One region of the Cellulosimicrobium sp. PMB13 genome, then DNA from elsewhere that is predicted to be linked to it. Evidence: riboswitches for the same ligand, from Rfam matches in the RefSeq annotation. Region 1 holds a riboswitch; each other region holds the start of a gene.
The links. A riboswitch is a leader RNA that binds a small molecule or an ion and turns the genes downstream of it on or off. The one in region 1 is predicted to bind thiamine pyrophosphate.
Positions count from the first base shown of each region.

Region 2: linked by a shared signal. The riboswitch ahead of thiD (bifunctional hydroxymethylpyrimidine kinase/phosphomethylpyrimidine kinase) and the one ahead of V5D56_RS13585 (ECF transporter S component) in region 1 are both predicted to bind thiamine pyrophosphate.
Region 3: linked by a shared signal. The riboswitch ahead of thiO (glycine oxidase ThiO) and the one ahead of V5D56_RS13585 (ECF transporter S component) in region 1 are both predicted to bind thiamine pyrophosphate.

Region 1 covers NZ_CP145910.1:3,016,165-3,022,566, forward strand. Annotated here, with positions in the region: gene V5D56_RS13565 (MBL fold metallo-hydrolase) at 1-332, shown strand, start outside; gene hisS (histidine--tRNA ligase) at 354-1,751, shown strand; gene V5D56_RS13575 (energy-coupling factor transporter transmembrane component T family protein) at 1,789-2,562, opposite strand; gene V5D56_RS13580 (ABC transporter ATP-binding protein) at 2,559-4,289, opposite strand; gene V5D56_RS13585 (ECF transporter S component) at 4,282-4,941, opposite strand; TPP riboswitch at 5,059-5,180, opposite strand; gene V5D56_RS13590 (hypothetical protein) at 5,400-5,843, shown strand; gene V5D56_RS13595 (hypothetical protein) at 5,840-6,402, shown strand, end outside.
Region 2 covers NZ_CP145910.1:2,853,816-2,860,217, reverse strand. Annotated here, with positions in the region: gene V5D56_RS12850 (quinone oxidoreductase family protein) at 1-854, shown strand, start outside; gene V5D56_RS12845 (hypothetical protein) at 851-1,129, shown strand; gene thiD (bifunctional hydroxymethylpyrimidine kinase/phosphomethylpyrimidine kinase) at 1,096-2,055, opposite strand; TPP riboswitch at 2,048-2,142, opposite strand; gene V5D56_RS12835 (YceI family protein) at 2,188-2,856, opposite strand; gene V5D56_RS12830 (SDR family oxidoreductase) at 2,989-3,879, opposite strand; gene pheT (phenylalanine--tRNA ligase subunit beta) at 3,876-6,402, opposite strand, start outside.
Region 3 covers NZ_CP145910.1:2,149,472-2,155,873, reverse strand. Annotated here, with positions in the region: gene guaA (glutamine-hydrolyzing GMP synthase) at 1-1,105, opposite strand, end outside; gene thiE (thiamine phosphate synthase) at 1,150-1,830, opposite strand; TPP riboswitch at 1,875-1,977, shown strand; gene thiO (glycine oxidase ThiO) at 1,967-3,352, shown strand; gene thiS (sulfur carrier protein ThiS) at 3,451-3,687, shown strand; gene V5D56_RS09815 (thiazole synthase) at 3,699-4,607, shown strand; gene V5D56_RS09810 (ThiF family adenylyltransferase) at 4,709-6,163, opposite strand; gene V5D56_RS09805 (DUF3817 domain-containing protein) at 6,160-6,402, opposite strand, start outside.

The DNA.
Region 1 (6,402 bases):
TGCAGACGTTCGAGGCCGATGCCGGCGAGGCGCGCGCGCTGCACCTGGGCGAGCTCCACCTGAGCGCCGTGGGCGCGCCCGGGCACACCGAGGGCTCGACGCTCTACCTGCTCGGCGGGCCGGGGTCGGGTCTCGTGCTCAGCGGCGACGTCCTGTTCGCGGGGTCGGTCGGCCGCACCGACCTGCCCGGGGGTGACGGGGCGACGATGGCGCGCACGCTCCGGGACGTCGTCGGGCGCCTGGACCCGCGCTGGGACGTGCTCCCGGGCCACGGCCCCGCGACGACCGTCGCCCGAGAGCTCGCGACCAACCCGTTCCTCGCCCAGGGCTGACGTCTGGAAGGATCAGGTCCCATGGCCAGGCCCACACCCCTCTCCGGATTCCCCGAATGGCTGCCCGACGGACGGATCGTCGAGCAGCACGTCCTCGACGCGCTGCGCCGCACGTTCGAGCTGCACGGCTTCGCGGGGATCGAGACGCGCGCGGTGGAGCCGCTCGACCAGCTGCTGCGCAAGGGCGAGACGTCCAAGGAGGTGTACGTCCTGCGCCGGCTCCAGGAGGAGCCGGGGGAGGGCGACGAGGCCCGCACGGGCCGGCCCGAGAAGCAGCTCGGCCTCCACTTCGACCTCACCGTCCCGTTCGCCCGCTACGTGCTCGAGAACGCGGGGCACCTGGCGTTCCCGTTCAAGCGGTACCAGATCCAGAAGGTCTGGCGGGGGGAGCGTCCCCAGGACGGGCGGTTCCGCGAGTTCACGCAGGCGGACATCGACGTCGTCGGTGCCGGCGAGCTGCCCTACCACTTCGAGGTCGAGCTCCCGCTCGTCATGGCCGAGGCGCTCGGCGCGCTGCGCGAGATCGGCGTCCCCGAGGTCCGCGTGCTCGTCAACAACCGGCGCGTCGCCGAGGGCTTCTACCGCGGCCTCGGTCTCGACGCCGTCGACGACGTGCTGCGTCAGATCGACAAGCTCGACAAGATCGGCCCGGAGAAGGTCGCCGGCCTCCTCGTCGCGGAGGCCGGCGCGACGCCCGAGCAGGCGGACGCGTGCCTGGCGCTCGCCGCGATCAGCGGCACGGACACGACCGTGGTCGACCGCGTGCGGGCGCTCGCGGCCGAGCGCGGCGTGACGAGCGAGCTCATGGAGACGGGGCTGGCCGAGCTCGCCGCGATCATCGAGGCGGCGAGCGTGCGCGCTCCCGGGGTCGTCGTCGCGGACCTCAAGATCGCGCGCGGCCTGGACTACTACACGGGCTCCGTGTACGAGACCGTGCTCGTGGGGCACGAGCAGCTCGGCTCGATCTGCTCCGGCGGCCGCTACGACACCCTCGCGTCCGACGGTGCGACGACGTACCCGGGCGTCGGGCTGTCGATCGGCGTCTCGCGCCTCGTGTCGCGCCTGCTGTCGGCGGGCCTCGTGCGCGCGACGCGCTCGGTGCCCAGCGCCGTCGTCGTGGCCGTGACGAGCGAGGAGTCGCGGCCGGCGTCGGACGCAGTGGCTACCGCGCTGCGCGCGCGCGGTATCCCCGTCGAGGTCGCGCCGAGCGCCGCGAAGTTCGGCAAGCAGATCCGCTACGCCGACCGCCGTGGCATCCCGTTCGTGTGGTTCCCCGCCGCCGGGCAGCTCGACGACGCGGGCGACCCGCGTCCCGACCAGGTCAAGGACATCCGGTCGGGCGAGCAGGTCGACGCGGACGCCGCGTCGTGGGCCCCGCCGGCCGAGGACCTCTGGCCCCGCGTCGTGCCCGCGGCCTGACAGCGCAGCACCGCGGCGCGCCCGGTGCGCTCGCCGGTCATCCGGCGAGCGCACCGACACCGGTCAGCCAGCCGACGTGCGCGCCGAGCACGACGACGCCCGCGGCCGCCGCGAGGACCGCAGCGGCCGCGAGCACGTCGCCCGTGCCGAGCGCGACCGGTCGGGAGGTCGTGCGCGGCCCTGCCCCGAGCCCGCGCGACTCGAGGGCGATCGCGAGGCGTTCGGACCGGCGGATCGCGCCGACGAGCAGCGCGAAGGCCGCCGTGCCCAGCGCGCGGGGCGATCGCGGGAGGTCGCCCGCGGCGCGGCGCGGGTCCCGGACCGCCTGCGCGCACCGGATCGTGTGCCACGTGCCCGGAAGCTCCTCGAGCAGCCGGTGCGCCGCGAGCACGGCGAAGGTCCACGTGGCGGGCAGCCGGGCGTGCTGGTGCAGGCTCGTCATGAGGCGGACGGGATCCGTCGTCAGCACGAGCGTCAGGGACAGGACGCCGACGAACAGCGTGCGCAGCGCGAGCGAGGCGCCGATCGTCAGGCCGGTCGCGCCGACGGTGACCGGGCCGACGACGACCACGTCGCCGCCGGAGCGCGTCAGGACGTTCACCACGAGCAGGCTCGCCGCGAACGCCAGGAACGGCACGTGGCCCAGGGCGACCGCGCGCAGCGGCACCCGCCCGAGCACCAGGAGGGCGGCGACGGCGAGGACGTAGCCGATCGCGGGCGTCACGGGGTCCGTCACGAGCAGAGCCGCCGTCGACAGCGCGAGCACCGTCGCGAGCTTCACGGTCGGGTTCCACCGGGCGAGCGGGCTCATGCGTGCACCGCCGGGACGCGGGCGCGGCCGGGCCGCGAGCCGGAGGCGAGGGCGTCGTCGAGCGCCCGGACGAGCGCGCGCAGCCCGACCCCCCGGCCGCGTCCCGTGCGCGCCCACCACTCGAGCAGCGGCGGCCGGGCGAGCCGTCCACCGGCGCACAGCGCGTCGTCGGCGAGCACGGCCGACGTCTCGCGGTCCGCGACGACCTCGCCGTCGACGACGACGGCCACGCGGTCGGCGATCCGCGCGACGAGGGTCAGGTCGTGCGTGACGAGCGCGACGGCGCCCCCGCGGTCGGCGAGGTCCCGCAGGACGCGGCCGGACGCGTCGGCCTGGGCGCGGTCGAGGCCGAAGGTCGGCTCGTCCGCGAGCAGGACCGGGGGATCGAGCACGGTCGCGGTCGCGAGGGACAACCGGCGCTGCTCGCCGCCGGAGAGGCGGAACGGGTTCGCGTCGGCGAGGTGGCCGAGCCCGTACGCCGCGAGCGTCCGCGCGACGCGCTCGTCGAGGTCCGGGACGCCGGCGAGCCGCGGTGACCAGGCGACCTCGTCGCGGACGGTCCGCGCGAGGAGCTGGTGCTCGGGGTCCTGGAAGACCATCGCGACGGGCGTCGGTCCGGCCACGGTGAGCGTGCCGGATCGCGGTTCCAGCCCGGCGAGCCCGCGCAGCAGCGTGGACTTCCCGCTCCCGTTGGGCCCGACGACGGCGAGCACCTCACCGGCGCGCAGGTCGAGGTCGACGTCGTGCACGACCGGCGCCCCGGACCGGGTCACCGTGAACGAGCGGGCACGGAGCGCGACGCGTGCTGGGCCGTCGGCCGACGGGGCGGTGGGCGACGCGGCGGCGAGGTCGACGAGCCAGGTGTCGGTGACGTCGGAGCCGAGGGGGCCGGGTGCGCCGGCCGCCTCGAGCACGACGTCGAGAGGGAGCCAGCAGCCGAGCTCCACGAGCCGCTGCGCGTGCTCGCGCAGCACGACGCGGGTGGGGCCGTGCGCGACGACGCGTCCGGCGTCGTCGAGCACGAGCGTGGCGCCCGGCAGGTCGCCGAGCTCGTCGAGGCGGTGCTCGACCACGACGACGGTGCGGCGCCGCGCCGCGCCGTCGGCGGGGAGGGAGCCGTGGGCCAGCCGCGAGACCACGCCGCCGACCTCGCGGGCGCCCGCGGGGTCGAGGAGCGCGGTGGGCTCGTCCAGGACGAGCACCGCGGGATCGGTGACGAGCGCGGCGGCGAGCGCGACGCGCTGCGCCTCGCCGCCGGACAGCGCGTGGGTCGACCGTGCGCGCAGGTGCGTGGCCCCCACCGCGGCGAGGGCGTGCGCGGATCGCTCGTCGATCGTGGCGGGGTCGGCGGCCCGGTTCTCGAGAGCGAAGCGCAGCTCGTCCTCGACGCGGCCGAGGCACAGCTGGTCGCCGGGGCTCTGCTGCACGAGACCGACGTCCGCGGCCAGGCGCGCCACGGCGACCTCGCGCGGATCGTGGCCCGCGACCTCCACGTCGCCGGTCACGTGGCCGGGCAGCGTGTGCGGGACGACGCCGGTGAGCACGCGCAGCAGCGTCGACTTGCCGCACCCGGACGGTCCGACGACGAGCAGCCCGGTCCCCTCGGCGACGTCCACGCTCACGTCGTCGAGGACGGGGACGCCGTCGTGACCGACGCCGACGGACAGGCTCCGCGTCCGTACGGCCACGGTCCCCGGTGCCGCTGGACGTCGGCCGGTCTCAGCCACGGCGCGACTCGATCGCGAACGCGTCGAGGACGCCGGTGCGCGCGAGCGCGTCGCCGAGCAGGCGCGCCGCGATCCCGCACAGCAGCACGCACGACACGACCTGGATGCCGAGCCGGAGCGTCGCGTAGTCCTGCCCGAGCCACCCGAACCGGACCGCGTTGAACGCGTACGTGACGAGAGCAGCGCTCACGCCGGACGCGACGAAGACCCACCACCCGTAGCGGCGGTAGCGCGTGAGGGCGAAGGGCAGCTCGGCTCCCGCACCCTGCACGAGCCCGACGAGCAGCAGGAGCGGTCCGGCGGGCGAGGCGAGGAACACGACCTCGACGAGCGCGGCGAGCGTCTCGGTGAGGATCCCGACGCCCGGCTTGCGCACGATGTACGTCGCGAGCGGTCCGACGACGATCCAGGCGCCGGCGAGCACGTTCGCGGCGAGGTCGGCGAGCGGTCCCATCGCCAGCTGGAGCGGCGCCCAGAGCTGGACGAAGGCCCAGTACACGAAGCCGAACACGACGCCGAGGACCGCGACGAGCACGGTCTCGTGGAGCGTCAGGCCGCGGCGCCGTCGGGGCGCTCCTGGCCCGGGCGTGACGGGTCGTGCGGTGGGTCGTGCGGTGGGCCGTGTCGTGGGTCGTGCGGTGGGCTCGGTCATGCGGGTCCCTTCGTCGGGCCGCGACGGGTGCACGACGGCGCGTCCCGACCCTCTGCGCGCGCACGTGCCCCGCTGCACGGCCGTGCGGACCCGTGCGGGCGCGTGCGGGCGCAGGGGACGGTGACGTCGGCCCTGCTCCCTTCGCTGGTACGAACCAGATCAGGTTCCACGGGTCTGCCGGTGGGACACGGATGTCCGGCCGGCACTCTCAGCGCTCGTGCGCTCCCCGGGGGCGTTCGGGCCGACCCTAGGGCCTCCTCCTCGCGAGGACAATCCCGTCGTCTCACGGTGCGGGACGCGTCGCCCGGTCCTCGGCGAGCGGTGTGAGAGGGTGCGACCGGCGAGACGCGCGGGGACGGTCGGTACCGACCGGCGCTCGGGCGGGCGCGTCGCGGACGACCCCGGCCGGGCGACCGGACGCCGGGGGTGGTCCAGATCTCCGACGACGAAGGAGCACGATGAGCGAGGACAACGACCCCGGGCTGGTCGCCGAGCTGGACCGCCTCGACCAGGCGGTCAGGGCAGCGCCCGCCGGCGACACGACGGCGCAGATCGCGCTGTGGCGGCAGACGACCCGCTTGACGACGTGGTTCTTCATCGCGCGAGGCTCCGCCGACCGGCCCAGTCCCTACGGCGTCGCGTCGGCGCAGGGGCCGATGATCTGTCTCTACAGCAGCGCCGCTCGCGCGCGCGAGGCCGCTCGTGCCCTGGGCCTGGTCGGCGCGGAGGGTGACGAGGCGCCGCTGATCGGCGTGCCGGTGCCGGCGGCGATCGACTATCTCGCCTCGTTCGGTGCCGTCGGCGTGGTCGGTGTGACGCTGGACCACCCGCGGATCGGTCACCACGTCCCGCTGGCGAACCTCGCCGTGCTCAAGGGGTGGGCGGACGAGGCGACGCGGTGAGCGAGGTCGACGACGCGGTCGAGCGGAGCCTGGACCTCGCCTGGGAGCTCTTCGCGGCCCAGCCGACGCATCCTCGGGTCGCCGAGCTCGCGCTGCAGGTGCTCGCCGCCCAGCCCGAGCGCAGCGGCGTGTCCCTGCTGCTCGGCAGCCACCGTGAGGTCTGTGGCGAGACCGACGCGGCCCGGCGCCTCTACCTCGACGTCGCCGGGCGTCGCGACGCTCAGTTCGTCAACGCGGCCCGCGCGCTGAGGCACCTGGCGTTCGCCGAGGACGACCACCCCGAGGCGCTGCGGTGGGCGAACACGGTGCTGCGAGAGGACCACGAGCAGTGGGACGACTGGATGGAGCTCGGGGCCGCACTGGCGCTCGGCGGCGAGCACGAGTCCGGCTGGTCCCAGCTCGACGACGCGGTCGAGCGGTGCGCGCGGACGGCGCCGGACGAGCTGCCCCGGGCGCTCGGGCAGCGCGCCGTGCACCTGCTGCGGACCTACGCGCCGGTCGACCGGTTCGTCCGCGCGGCCGAGGAGGCGATCCGGGCCGAGGCGGCGAGCCCCTGGGT
Region 2 (6,402 bases), 160 kb from region 1:
CGCACGTCGTGGGCAGCGAGGGTGCGGGCGAGGTGGTGGCGGTCGGCGAGGGAGTCGAGGACTTCGCCGTGGGCGACCGCGTCGTGTGGACGGAGGCGCCGGGCTCGTATGCGGACCTCGTGGTCGTCGCGGCGCGCGAGGCGCTGCCCGTGCCCGACGCCGTGACGTTCGAGGACGCGACCGCCGTCGCGCTGCAGGGCCTCACGGCGCACTACCTGTGCACGTCGTCGTACCCGGTGCGTCCCGGTGACCGCGTCCTCGTGCACGCGGGCGCCGGCGGGGTCGGGCTGCTCCTCACCCAGATGATCGTGGCTCGCGGTGGGCACGTGATCTCGACGGTCTCGACGCCGGAGAAGGCCGAGCTGTCGCGCGGCGCGGGCGCCGAGCACGTGATCGAGTACACCGCGCTCGGGGACCTGTCGCACGACCTCCCCGAGATCGTGCATGGTCTCACCGGTGGTGAGGGTGTCGCCGCGGTGTACGACTCGGTCGGCAAGGACACGTTCGACGCGTCCCTCGCGTCGCTGCGCCGCCGGGCGACGCTCGTGCTGTTCGGCGGGTCCTCCGGCCAGGTGCCGCCCGTCGACCCGCAGCGGCTCAACGCCGCGGGGTCGGTCTTCCTCACACGACCGAAGCTGGCCGACCACACGGCGACGCGCTCCGAGCTCGTCGAACGGGCGACGGAGGTGCTCGGCGCTGTCGCCGGCGGCACGCTGCGGGTGCGGGTCGGGGCCACCTTCCCGCTCGCCGAGGCCGCCGAGGCGCACCGCGCGCTCGAGGGGCGCGCCACCACGGGCAAGGTGCTGCTCGTGCCCGACGCCGCGGCGTCGGGCACCCCGGAGCAGGAGGCATGAGCTGGGACTGGGTCCCGGCGCGGCCCGGGGAGGAGGACGGGTCCGACGGCGGCCCCTCCCCCGCGCTGCGCCGGGCGGTGACGGTGCTGGCCGTCCTGTTCACCGGGGTGCTCGTCGTGTACTACCTGACGGTCGGCGTCCGGCAGGGCGAGGACCGGTGCGTCGCCGAACGGCCGGAGGGGGTCGCCGCGAGCCAGGTCGACTCACGCTGGCGGTGGTGGCCGCCCGGCACGGAGTGCGTCTACCCGACCGGGACCGAGGTCGCGCGCGCCTGAGACGCGGCGGAGCCGGCAGCCTGCACCTCGACCGGCACGTCGACCGGTGAGGTCGCGTACAGGTGGTCGACCGGTCCGCGTCCCGACCCGACCTGCAGCGCTACCCCTGCGCGCAGCGCCCCGGTGAGCCACTCCTTCGCGTCGCGCGCCGCCTCCGGCCAGCCCGCGCGCTGCGGGCGCAGCGCCGCGAGCGCCGCGGAGAGCGAGCACCCGGTGCCGTGCGTGTGCGGCGTGTCGACGCGTTCGGCGTCGAACGTCGTCACGCGACCCGCGCCGCCGTCCGCAGAGCCGGGCTCCACGAGGGCGTCGGGTGACGTCGCGCCGGTGAGGTGCCCGCCCTTGAGCAGGACCGCCGTCCCGCTCGCCGCGACGAACGCGCGCGCCTGCCCGAGCGCCTCGTCCCACGTCGTCGCGACCGGCGTCCCGGCGAGGACGGCGAGCTCGGGCAGGTTCGGCGTGACGACGTCGGCGCGCGCCGCGAGGTCGCGCACTCCCTGCTCGGCGCCGGCGTCCAGCAGGCGGTGGCCCGAGGTGGCGACCATGACCGGGTCGAGCACGACGTACGGGGCGCGCTCCCCGGCGCCACGGCGGAAGGCACCGAGGTCGTCGAGCCACGACGCGATCTCGCGCGCGTTCGCGGCGTCCGCCACCATCCCGATCTTCACCGCGTCGATCTGGACGTCGTCGGAGACCGCGTCGAGCTGCTCGCGCAGGAACACCGGACCCGGGACGTGCACGGACCGGACGCCGTGCGTGTTCTGCGCGACGAGCGCGGTCGTCACCGCCATGCCGTACGCGCCGTGCGCGCAGAACGCCTTGAGGTCGGCCTGGATGCCCGCACCGCCGGTCGGGTCCGTCCCGGCGACCGAGAGGACGCGCGGACGCGAGGGCCGCGGGGCAGGTGAGGTCGTGGAGGCGAGCGTCATCGCCGGACATCCCTTCGCTAGTACGAGCTAGATCAGGTTCGACGGGTGTGATCTCAGCCCTGTCCCAGGGCACCCCGTGTCGGTCCGCTCATGCTAGCGGTGCGGCACGCCGTCGCGACGCGCCGTCCGTCCTCACTCCTGGTGGATCGCCTCGCCCGCGATCTCGAGCGACACCTTCTTGCCGACGAGGAACCCGCCGGTCTCGAGGATCACGTTCCAGACGAGTCCGTAGTCCTCGCGGTCGAACTCGCCCGTGGCGTGGAAGCCGAAGATGTCGCGTCCGTACGGGTCGCGACGCGCGCCGCCGTAGCGCATCCTCAGGTCGATCGGGTGGGTGACGTCGCGGATCGTCAGCAGGCCGCTCACGACGAAGTGCCCGGCCTCGGCCGGAGCGGTGCGCTCCGTCGCGACGGTGGCGCGCTCCGGCGACCGGTTGCGCAGCCGCGCCCACGCGAGGATGGCGTCGTCCTGGCTCCCCTGCCAGCGGACGCCGGTGCTGCGGAAATCGAGCGTCGGGTAGGTCTCGACGTCGAGGAAGTCGGCGCTGTGCAGGTGCACGTCCCGGTCGGCGTTGTGCGTCGTGAGGCTCGCGGAGTCGATGCTCGCTGACACGGCCGAAGCGAGCGGGTCCTCCCCGACGAGGATCGTCGCGCTCGCCCTCGTGAACTCGCCGCGCACGGGCGAGACCATCATGTGCTGCCCGGCGAACCCGACGCGCTTGTGCGCCTCGTCGAGGACGTACGTGCCCGCGTCGGGGACGGTCATCCCGTTCCACTGCCGCACCGGTCGTGTGCTGGTCATCCGTCGCCCTCCGGAGGTCCTGTCGAGCCGCGACCGCGTCGAATGGCACGGTGTTGGTCGAGTGTCCAGAAGAGCATCCCGGATTGTTAGGTGAACATTCAACTAATCCGTGGGTGACCTTGCGTACAGCCGTCAGCGGGCGGGCAGCTCGCCGGGCATCGGGTCGTCGTCGCCCCAGCGCGTCACGCGCAGCCGGCGACCGTCCGGGCCGGGCACCACACGCTCGTCCCGGGCGGCGTCGTCGAGCGCGGCCTGCAGCGAGGCGGGCGAGTCGTGCGTGACGCGGACGAACGACCCGGAGAACGCGTCGAGCCCGCCCCCGGCGATCGCGACGACCATCTCGACCGTGCGCTCGACCGGGGTCCACTCCGTGCGTCCCTGGTGCATGACCATCGAGCCCGTCATGTCCGTCTGCACGACGCCGGGCGCGACCTCGAACGTGCGCAGCCCCCGGTCGTACCCCGAGCGGTGCAGGTTCGCGCCGAGGCGCAGGAGCGCCGTCTTGCTCGCGTTGTACGCGCTCGCACCGACCATGTCGTGCGAGCCCGCGCCGCTGTTGAGGTCGACGACGCGGCCGCCGCCCCGCGCGATCATGCCCGGGACCACGGTGCGCGCGAGCAGGAACGGCCCGCGGACGTTCGTCTCGAGGATCGCCCACCACTCGTCGGGGTCCGCCTCCCACAGCGGCACCTCGGCGTCGACCCGGCCCGCGTTGTTGACGAGCAGGTCGATCCCGCCGATCTCCGCCTCGGCTGCTGCGACGGCCGCGGCCACCGCCCCGGCGTCGGTGACGTCGGCCGTCACGACGACGGCGCGGCCACCGCCCGCGGCCGTGACCTCGTCCGCCACGTCCTGCAGCCGCGCGGCATCGCGGGCCAGCAGCGCGACGTCGAGCCCCGCGGCGGTCAGACCGACGGCGATCGCCCGGCCGATGCCGCGCGACGCCCCGGTGACCAGCGCCGTGCGCGCGGGCGCGACGGGCTTCCCCGCCACGCCCGCGTCGGCGCGGGTGCCGGTGCTCATGCCCGCAGCTCCGCCCCGACGCGCTCGCGCGCCGCCTCGACCGCACCCGCGCGGACGCGCGCGACGTCGTCGGCCGTGAGCGTCCGGTCGGCGGCCCGCAGCCGGAGCGAGAACGCGAGCGACTTGCGCCCCTCACCCACCTGCTCGCCCGTGAAGACGTCGAACAGCGTGAGGTCCTCGAGGAGCTCGCCCGCGCCGGCGGCGACCGCGGAGCGCAGCGCCTCGGCGGTGACGTCGTCGGCCACGACGAACGCGAGGTCCTCCTTCGCGGCGGGGAACGTCGAGACGGGCGCCGCGACGAGCGGCTCAGCGCTCGACCCGGCGAGCAGCGCGGAGAGGTCGACCTCGAACGCGACCGACCGCGCGGGCAGCCCGAGGTTCTCGAGCGCCTTCGGGTGCAGCTCGCCCGCGTGCCCGACGACCGTCCCGTCGGCGAGCGCGAGGCGAGCGCAGCGGCCCGGGTGCCACGGGGCACGATCGGGGTCGGCGGTCACGACGACCTCGACACCGACGTGCTCGGCGACGAGCCGGGCGGCGTCGAGCGCGTCCGTCCAGTCGGCGGCACGCCCCTCGCCCCACCAGCCGGCGCGCTCGCGCCGGCCGACGAGCACTCCTGCCACGTGGCGCGGCTGGTCCGGCACCGCGGCCGCGAGCGCCGCGAGCTCGTCGTCCGTCGGGCGCACGCCCGGCGGGAGCGAGGGCGCGGCCGGGGCGCCGACGCGCGGACGCGTCACGAGCCCGGTCTCGAACACCGCGAGGTCCGTCATCCCGCGACCGACGTTGCGGCGCGCCGTCTCCAGGAGCGTCGTGAGCAGGTCGGTGCGCATCAGCGGCCGGTCGTCCGCGAGCGGGTTGACCAGTCGCAGCGCACGACGGCGCTCGTCGTCGGCGGGCAGGCGCAGCGCATCGAGCTCGGAGGTCCCGACGAACGGGTAGCTGAGCGTCTCGACGAAGCCCGCCGCGGCGAGCGCGCGGGCGACCGAGCGGCGGACCGCCTGCTCGCGGGTCAGGCCACGACCGCCGGGTGCCTTCGGCAGCACCGACGGGATCTCGTCGTAGCCGACGAGCCGCGCGACCTCCTCGACCAGCTCCGCCGAGCCGGTGAGGTCGGGACGCCACGACGGGGGCGTGACCACGAGCGCGTCGGGCCCGCCGCCGGACGACACGTCGTCCGCGACGGCGCAGCCCAGCGCGCCCAGCGTGCCCACGATCTGCTCGACCGAGTAGGGCACGCCGACGAGCCGCTCCGGCTCCGAGACGAGCAGGCGCACGGAGGCCGGGGCGGGCACGCGGTCGAGGTCCGAGACCGCCGGGTCGGCGGTCCCGCCGCCGTGCTCGACGAGCAGGTCGACGACGCGCTGTGCGGCGACCGCGGGCAGGCGCGGGTCGACGCCGCGCTCGAACCGCTTCGCGGCCTCGCTGGAGAGCTTGTGCCGGCGCGACGTGCGCGCGACCGAGACGGGGTCGAAGTGCGCCGCCTCGACGAGCACGTCCGTCGTCGTCGGGCCGACCTCCGAGGACGCCCCGCCCATGACGCCCGCGAGGCCGAGGACCCGCGAGCCGCGGGCGCCGTCGGGCGAGTCCGTGATGAGGAGGTCCTCGGCGTCGAGCGCACGGTCGACGTCGTCGAGCGTGACGAGCCGTTCCGCCGGCTGCGCGCGGCGGACCACGATCGGGCCGGCGACCTGCGTGAGGTCGTAGGCGTGCAGCGGCTGGCCGAGGTCGAGCATGACGTAGTTCGTCACGTCGACCGCGAGCGAGATGGGCCGCATGCCCGACGCCGTGAGGCGGCGCTGCATCCACGCGGGGGTCGTCGCCGCCGGGTCGAGGCCGCGCACGACGCGCGTGACGAAGCGGTCGCACCCGTCGACGCCGTGGACGGGCGACACGTCGTCGACCTCCACGGGGAAGCCGTCGGGGGTCGCGGCCGGGGGCGGCGTCGGCAGCGAGGTGACCAGGCCGCGGTCGGTGAAGCGTGCACCGGTCGAGTGCGCGTACTCGCGCGCGACCCCGCGGTAGGAGAACGCGTACCCGCGGTCCGGGGTGACGTTGATCTCCAGCACCTCGTTCCCGAGCCCGAGCAGCGCGACGGCGTCCTGGCCCGGGGTGAGGTCGGCCTCGGCGAACCCGAGGCGCGGGAGCACGATGATCCCGTCGTGGTCCTCGCCGAGCCCGAGCTCGCGCTGCGAGCAGATCATGCCGTCGGACACGTGGCCGTAGGTCTTGCGGCTCGCGATGGCGAACGGACCGGGCAGCACCGCGCCCGGGAGCGCGACGACGACCAGGTCCCCCTCGCCGAAGTTGTGCGCCCCGCACACGATGCCGCGCGGCTCGCCGCCCTCGGACGCCGGCAGGCCGTCGACGTTGTGCGCGCCGACGTCGACCTGGCACCAGTTGATCGTCTTGCCGTTCTTCTGCGGCTCGGGCGACAGCGCGAGCACGCGGCCGACGACGAGCGGACCGGTCACGGCGGCACCGTGGACCTCCTCCTCCTCGAGACCCACGCGCACGAGGTCGGCGGCG
Region 3 (6,402 bases), 870 kb from region 1:
GGCTCTTGATGTTCGCCGCGCCCTCGCCGCCGCCGGACTCGACGACGTCGGGGTAGAGCGTGCCCTGCACGAGGAACTTGACCTCTTCCCCGTGCGCTCCGGCGTCGGCGACGATGTCGCGCGCGGCGTCCTCGAACACGCGGATGAACTCGCGGCCGATGATCTTGCGCTTGGTCTCCGGGTCGCTGTGGCCCGCGAGCGCGGTGAGGAACCGCTGCTTCGCGTCGACCACCACGAGGTTGACGCCCGTCGACGCGACGAAGTCGCGCTCGACCTGCTCGGCCTCGCCGGCACGCAGAAGGCCGTGGTCGACGAACACGCACGTGAGCTGGTCGCCGACGGCCTTCTGCACGAGCGCGGCCGCGACGGACGAGTCGACGCCGCCGGACAGGCCGCAGATCACGCGGGCGTCGCCGACCTGGGCGCGGATCGCTGCGACCTGGTCCGCGATGACGTTGCCGGGAGTCCACTCGGGGGCCAGGCCCGCGCCGTCGTACAGGAAGTGCTCCAGCACGGTCTGCCCGTGCGCGGAGTGCTTGACCTCCGGGTGCCACTGCACGCCGAACAGCCGACGCGCCCGGTCCTCGAACGCGGCGACGGGCGACCCCGACGACGTCGCCAGGACCTCGAAGCCCTCGGGCGCGCGGTGCACCGCGTCGCCGTGGCTCATCCACGTGGTCTGGTTCTCGGGGGTGTCGGCGAGGAGCACACCGGCCTCGCAGACCGAAACCTCGGTGCCGCCGTACTCGCGCTGGCCGGTCTGGGCGACGTCGCCGCCGAGCGCCGCGGCCATCGCCTGGAAGCCGTAGCAGATGCCCATGACCGGCACGCCGGCCTCGAACAGCGCCGGGTCGACGAACGGCGCGCCGGCCGCGTAGACCGACGACGGCCCCCCGGACAGGATGATCGCGGCCGGGTCCTTCGCGAGCATCTGCTCGACGGTGAAGGTGTGCGGCACGATCTCGGAGTACACCTTGGCCTCGCGCACGCGGCGCGCGATGAGCTGCGCGTACTGGGCGCCGAAGTCGACGACGAGCACAGGGCGCGGCGTCGAGGCGACCTGCGCCGTGGTGGGGTGGTCAGGGGTGGTGGCGGGAGACGTCACCGGTCCAGGATAGTCGCCGCGCAGCGCTCGTCCGGCACACCGCCTCAGGCGCCGGCCCGCTCCTCGATCCGCTCGCGCAGCGCCCGCGCCGCGGTCTCGGGGTCCGAGGCCTCCGTGATCGCCCGCACCACGACGACGCGCGTCGCGCCTGCGTCCAGCACGGCGTCCAGCCGCCCGGCGTCGATCCCGCCGATGGCGAACCACGGCGTCGTGGGGCGGGTCCCGGCGACGTCGCGCAGCAGGTCGAGCCCGACCGCCGCTCGACCGGGCTTCGTCGGTGTCGCCCACAACGGCCCGACGCAGAAGTAGTCGACCTCCGGGTCGGCCTCCGCGGCGGCGGCCTGCTCGGCCGAGTGCGTCGAGCGACCGAGGACGGGCGTCGCCCCGAGCAGCGAGCGGACCGCCCCGACCGGCAGGTCGCGCTGCCCCATGTGCACCACGGGCGCCGCCGTCAGGCCCGCGACGTCGGCCCGGTCGTTGACCGCCCACAGCGCGCCGTGCTCGTCCGCGACGCGCGCCACGAGCTCCTGGAGCTCGAGCTCGCGCGCGACGTCGAGCGACTTGTCCCGGAGCTGGACGACGTCGACCCCGCCCGCGAGCGCCGCGTGCAGGAAGCCCTCGAGGTCGCCGCGCTCCTCGCGCGCGTCGGTGCACAGGTACAGCCGGGCGGCGGCGAGGCGGTCGCGGGCCGCGGTGCCCGGGGTGACGGAGGTCTCGGTGCTCATCCGTCGGAGTGTAGGGGCGGGCGCGCCGCCACGGCCGGTACTGTGGCCGAGAGCACGGGAGCCCCGCACGGGGCTGAGAGGGCGTAGGAGCCGACCGTCGAACCTGATCTGGGTCATGCCAGCGAAGGGAGCGCACATGGACCCCCTGCACGCCGCCGTCCGTCCGGCTCTGGCCGTGGACGCAGAGGCCGACCTGCCCGACGGCGCGCGCGACGTCGTGGTCGTCGGCGGCGGGATCGTGGGTCTCGCCGTGGCCTGGCGCGCCGCGTGCGCGGGCCTGACCGTCACCGTGCTCGACCCCTCCCCCGGCGACGGCGCGACGCACGCCGCGGCGGGGATGCTGGCACCCGTCACGGAGGCCGACTTCGGCGAGGACGACGCCCTCACACTCCACCTGGCGGCGGCGCGCGCGTGGCCGGGGTTCGCCGTCGACCTCGAGCGCGCGACGGGGACGGACGTCGGCCTGCGCACCGCCGGGACGCTCACGGTCGCGTACGACACCGACGACCTCGCGCTCCTGCGCCGCGTGCTCGCGCTGCACGCCGCGCACGGCCTCGACTCGCAGGAGCTCACGCTGGCCGACGCCCGGCGGCGCGAGCCGCACCTCGGGCAGCGCGTCGCGGGCGCCGCGTGGGCGCCGCACGAACACGCCGTCGACCCGCGTGCGACGCACGCCGCGCTGCTCGGAGCGCTCGCAGTGCGCGGTGCTGCCGCACCCGGTGCGGGTCACAGGCTCGGGCCGGGCTCCGCCGTCGTGCGCGCCCGGGCCACCCACCTCGCGCTCGACGCGGCGGGGAGGGTCACGGGCGTGCACGACGACGCGGGCCGGCTCCACCGCGCCGGTGCCGTCGTGCTCGCAGCGGGCTGGGAGTCCGGTGCGCTGGCGTCGGGCGTGCCGGGCGTCGTCGTGCCGGTCCGCCCGGTCAAGGGCCAGACGCTGCGTCTCGACGCGGGGCCTGATCTCGCGCTCGAGCACGTCGTGCGCGGCGTCGTGCAGGGTCGGCCCGTGTACGTCGTGCCGCGCGACCCGGTCCCCGACGGGCAGGGCCACGGCTACGCCGGGCATCGCGAGATCGTGATCGGTGCGACGACCGAGGAGAACCCCGACGACCGTCGCGCGACCGCCGGCGGGGTGTTCGCGCTGCTGCGCGACGCCCGCGCGCTGCTGCCCGGGATCGACGAGGCCGCGATCGTCGACGTCACGCCGCGCGCCCGCCCCGCGACGCCGGACAACCTGCCGCTGATCGGCGCCACGCACGTCCCGGGCCTGCACGTCGCCGCCGGGCACGGCCGCAACGGCGTCCTGCTCGCGCCGCTCACCGCCGAGGCCGTCGTCGCGGGCCTGACGGGCGAGCCCCTGGCCGCCGACGCCGCGGCAGCCCTCGCCGCAGCGCATCCCGACCGCTTCACCGACGCCCCGGTCCGCCCCGCCCGCGCAGTCGGTGCCCTCGCTGCCCCGGGTGCCATCGGTACCCCCGTTACCCCGGGTGCCGTCGGTGCCGAACCCCGAGCTATGGGCTGATCACAGGCTGGAACCGCACACAACCCGGGGTTCGGCACCTACACCGCGCGTCACGGCACCCCGTCGACGACCCCTTCCACCCGGAGAGGATGACCCTCGTGTCCCCCACCCCCGCACCGACCGCGCTCGTCAACGGCGAGCAGTTCCCGCTCGACGCGACCACCGGCGTCGAGGACCTCGTCGCCGCGCTCGTCCCGGCCTACGTGACCGACGGGTCGCCGCAGGGCGTCGCCGTCGCGATCAACGACGCGGTCGTGCCGCGCGGCACGTGGTCGAGCACCGTGGTCGCGCCCGGCGACCGCGTCGAGATCGTCACCGCCGTCCAGGGCGGCTGAAGGAGATGTGCATGCACGCCACCGGTACCACGCACCCGGCCGACCCGGTCCTGCCGACGGACGTCGCGGCGTCGGGCACCTCGGCCCCGGGCACCCCGGACCCGGGGGTCGAGGAACGGGCCGGCGCGCTGCACGACCCCCTGGTCGTCGCCGGGACGGCGATCGGCTCGCGGCTCGTCATGGGCACCGGCGGCGCGGCGAACCTCCTCACGCTGGAGGACGCGCTCGTCGCCTCCGGGACCGCGCTGACGACCGTCGCGATGCGGCGCGTCGCGGTCCGGGCGGGCGGCGACCCGGCCGACGCCGGGATCTGGGGACTGCTCGACCGCCTCGGCATCAGGGCCCTGCCCAACACCGCGGGCTGCTTCTCGGTCCGCGAGGCGGTGCTCACGGCGCACCTCGCGCGCGAGGCGTGCGGGACCGAGTGGGTCAAGCTCGAGGTGATCGCCGACGACGTCACGCTCCTGCCCGACCCGATCGGGCTCGTCGAGGCGGCGGAGCAGCTCGTGCGGGACGGGTTCGTCGTGCTGCCGTACACCAACGACGACCCGATCGTCGCGCGGCGGCTCGAGGACGTCGGCTGCGCGGCCGTCATGCCGCTCGGCGCGCCGATCGGCACCGGGCTGGGCATCCTCAACCCGCGCAACATCGACGCGATCGCGGCCTCGGCGCGCGTGCCGGTGATCCTCGACGCGGGGATCGGGACCGCGTCCGATGCCGCGCTCGCGATGGAGCTCGGATGCGACGGCGTGCTGCTCGCCACCGCGGTCACGCGCGCCGCCGACCCCGTCCGCATGGCCCACGCGATGCGGCTCGCCGTGGAGTCGGGGCGCCTCGCTGCCGGTGCCGGGCGCATCCCGCGCCGCGAGGGCGCGCTCGCGAGCTCGTCGCCGCAGGGCCGCCTCGACCTCGCGCTGTGACCTCCGCGCCCGCGAGATAGAACGGGCCGTCGCGAGATAGCGACCTGCGGCCTGGCGCCCCGCTCGGACGGGTCGTGCGTCGCTATCTGGGCGGGGTGTCGCTATCTCACGGCAAGCTCGGGGAGCAGGGCCGGGACGCCGCCCACGACGGAGCGGGCGTCGACGCCCGCGGCGCGCGCGACGTCGGCCACGCGGGCCGACCGCGCACCCATCGCGCACACGACGACGACGGGCCGGTCGGTCGGGAGGTCGGCGAGGGCGGCGCGTGCCGCGGTGTCCGGCGCCCCCGGGGAACCGCCGAGGAAGCTGCCGCTCGGGACGAGCGTCGCGCCCGGGACCGGGCGCATCTGCGCCTCCCAGTCCTCGCGCACGTCGAGCAGGTACGCCGCCGGTGCGGCCCCGTCGGACGCCAGGAGGGTCGCCGCCTCGCGCGCGCTCACCTCGACCGGCACGTCCGGGCCCGACGCCGCAGGCTCGTCATCCGTTGTCGCCGTGCCGTCAGTCGTCGCACGGTTCGTCGTCGCGCCGCTCGTCGTCGTGCCGCTCGTGGTCCTCGCGCCGTCCGCAGCTGTCGCGGCGGTCGAGCCTGACGCGGCGGCCGCCGGGGCGAGGCCGCAGAACGCCGCGTAGGCGTCGTCGCCGACGAGGAGCTCCGACACGGGCTCGCGCGTGGGATCCGGGCGGACGGTGAGCTGGCGCCACGTGAGGTCGAGCGCGTCGTACACGGCGAGCCGGCCGAGCAGCGTCGTGCCCGCGCCCGTGACGAGCTTGATCGCCTCCGTCGCCATGACCGAGCCGACGGTGCCGCACATCGCGCCGAGCACCCCGCCCGTCGCGCAGTCGGGCGCCGCGCCGGGAGGCGGCGGGACGGGGAAGACGTCGCGGTACGTCACGCCCCGGGCGTCGGCGTCACCCGGTCCGGTCACCGGGGCCGGGGCGTCACCCACGGCGAGGCCACCACCCGAGGGGGCGGCGCCGTCGGGCACGGGCGAGGCGTACCGGGGACGTCCCCAGAACACGCTGACCTGGCCCTGGAAGCGGTAGATCGAGCCCCAGACCACGGGCAGGCCGAGCACCTCGGCCGCGTCCGAGACGAGGTAGCGCGTGGGGAAGTTGTCGGCGCCGTCGAGGACGACGTCGTAGCCGCGGAGCACGTCGAGCGCGTTGTCGGCGTCGAGACGCACCGCGTGCTCGACGACCCGCACGTGCGGGTTGACGTCCGCGATCGTGTCGCGCGCGGAGTCGACCTTGCGACGACCGACGTCCGGTCCGCCGTGGATCACCTGGCGCTGGAGGTTGGAGGTGTCGACGACGTCGTCGTCGACGATCCCGATCGTGCCGACGCCCGCGGCGGCCAGGTAGAGCAGCGCCGGGCTGCCGAGACCTCCGGCCCCGACCACGAGGACCCGGGCCTCTGCGAGGCGTCGCTGGCCCTCCGGCCCGACACCCGGAAGCGACAGGTGACGCGCGTAGCGCTCCAGCTCGGCCGTCGTCAGCTCACGGCCGGGCTCGACGAGCGGGGCCAACGGGGCCGCGTGCGGTGCCGTCGTGCTCACGCGGCGTACCGCTCCTCCAGGCCGGCGAGCTTCGCCTCGGCCTCCGCGTGCACCTTCTTCTCGAGGACGAACGACATGACCGGCACGACGCCCGCGAAGACCATCGTGGCGAGGCGGCCCCAGCCCCAGCGCATCTTGGTCCACAGGTCCAGGACCGTCACGAGGTAGACGACGTAGATCCAGCCGTGCGCGAAGGGGATCCACAGGAGGTACCGCATGATGTCGTCACTGACGCCGAA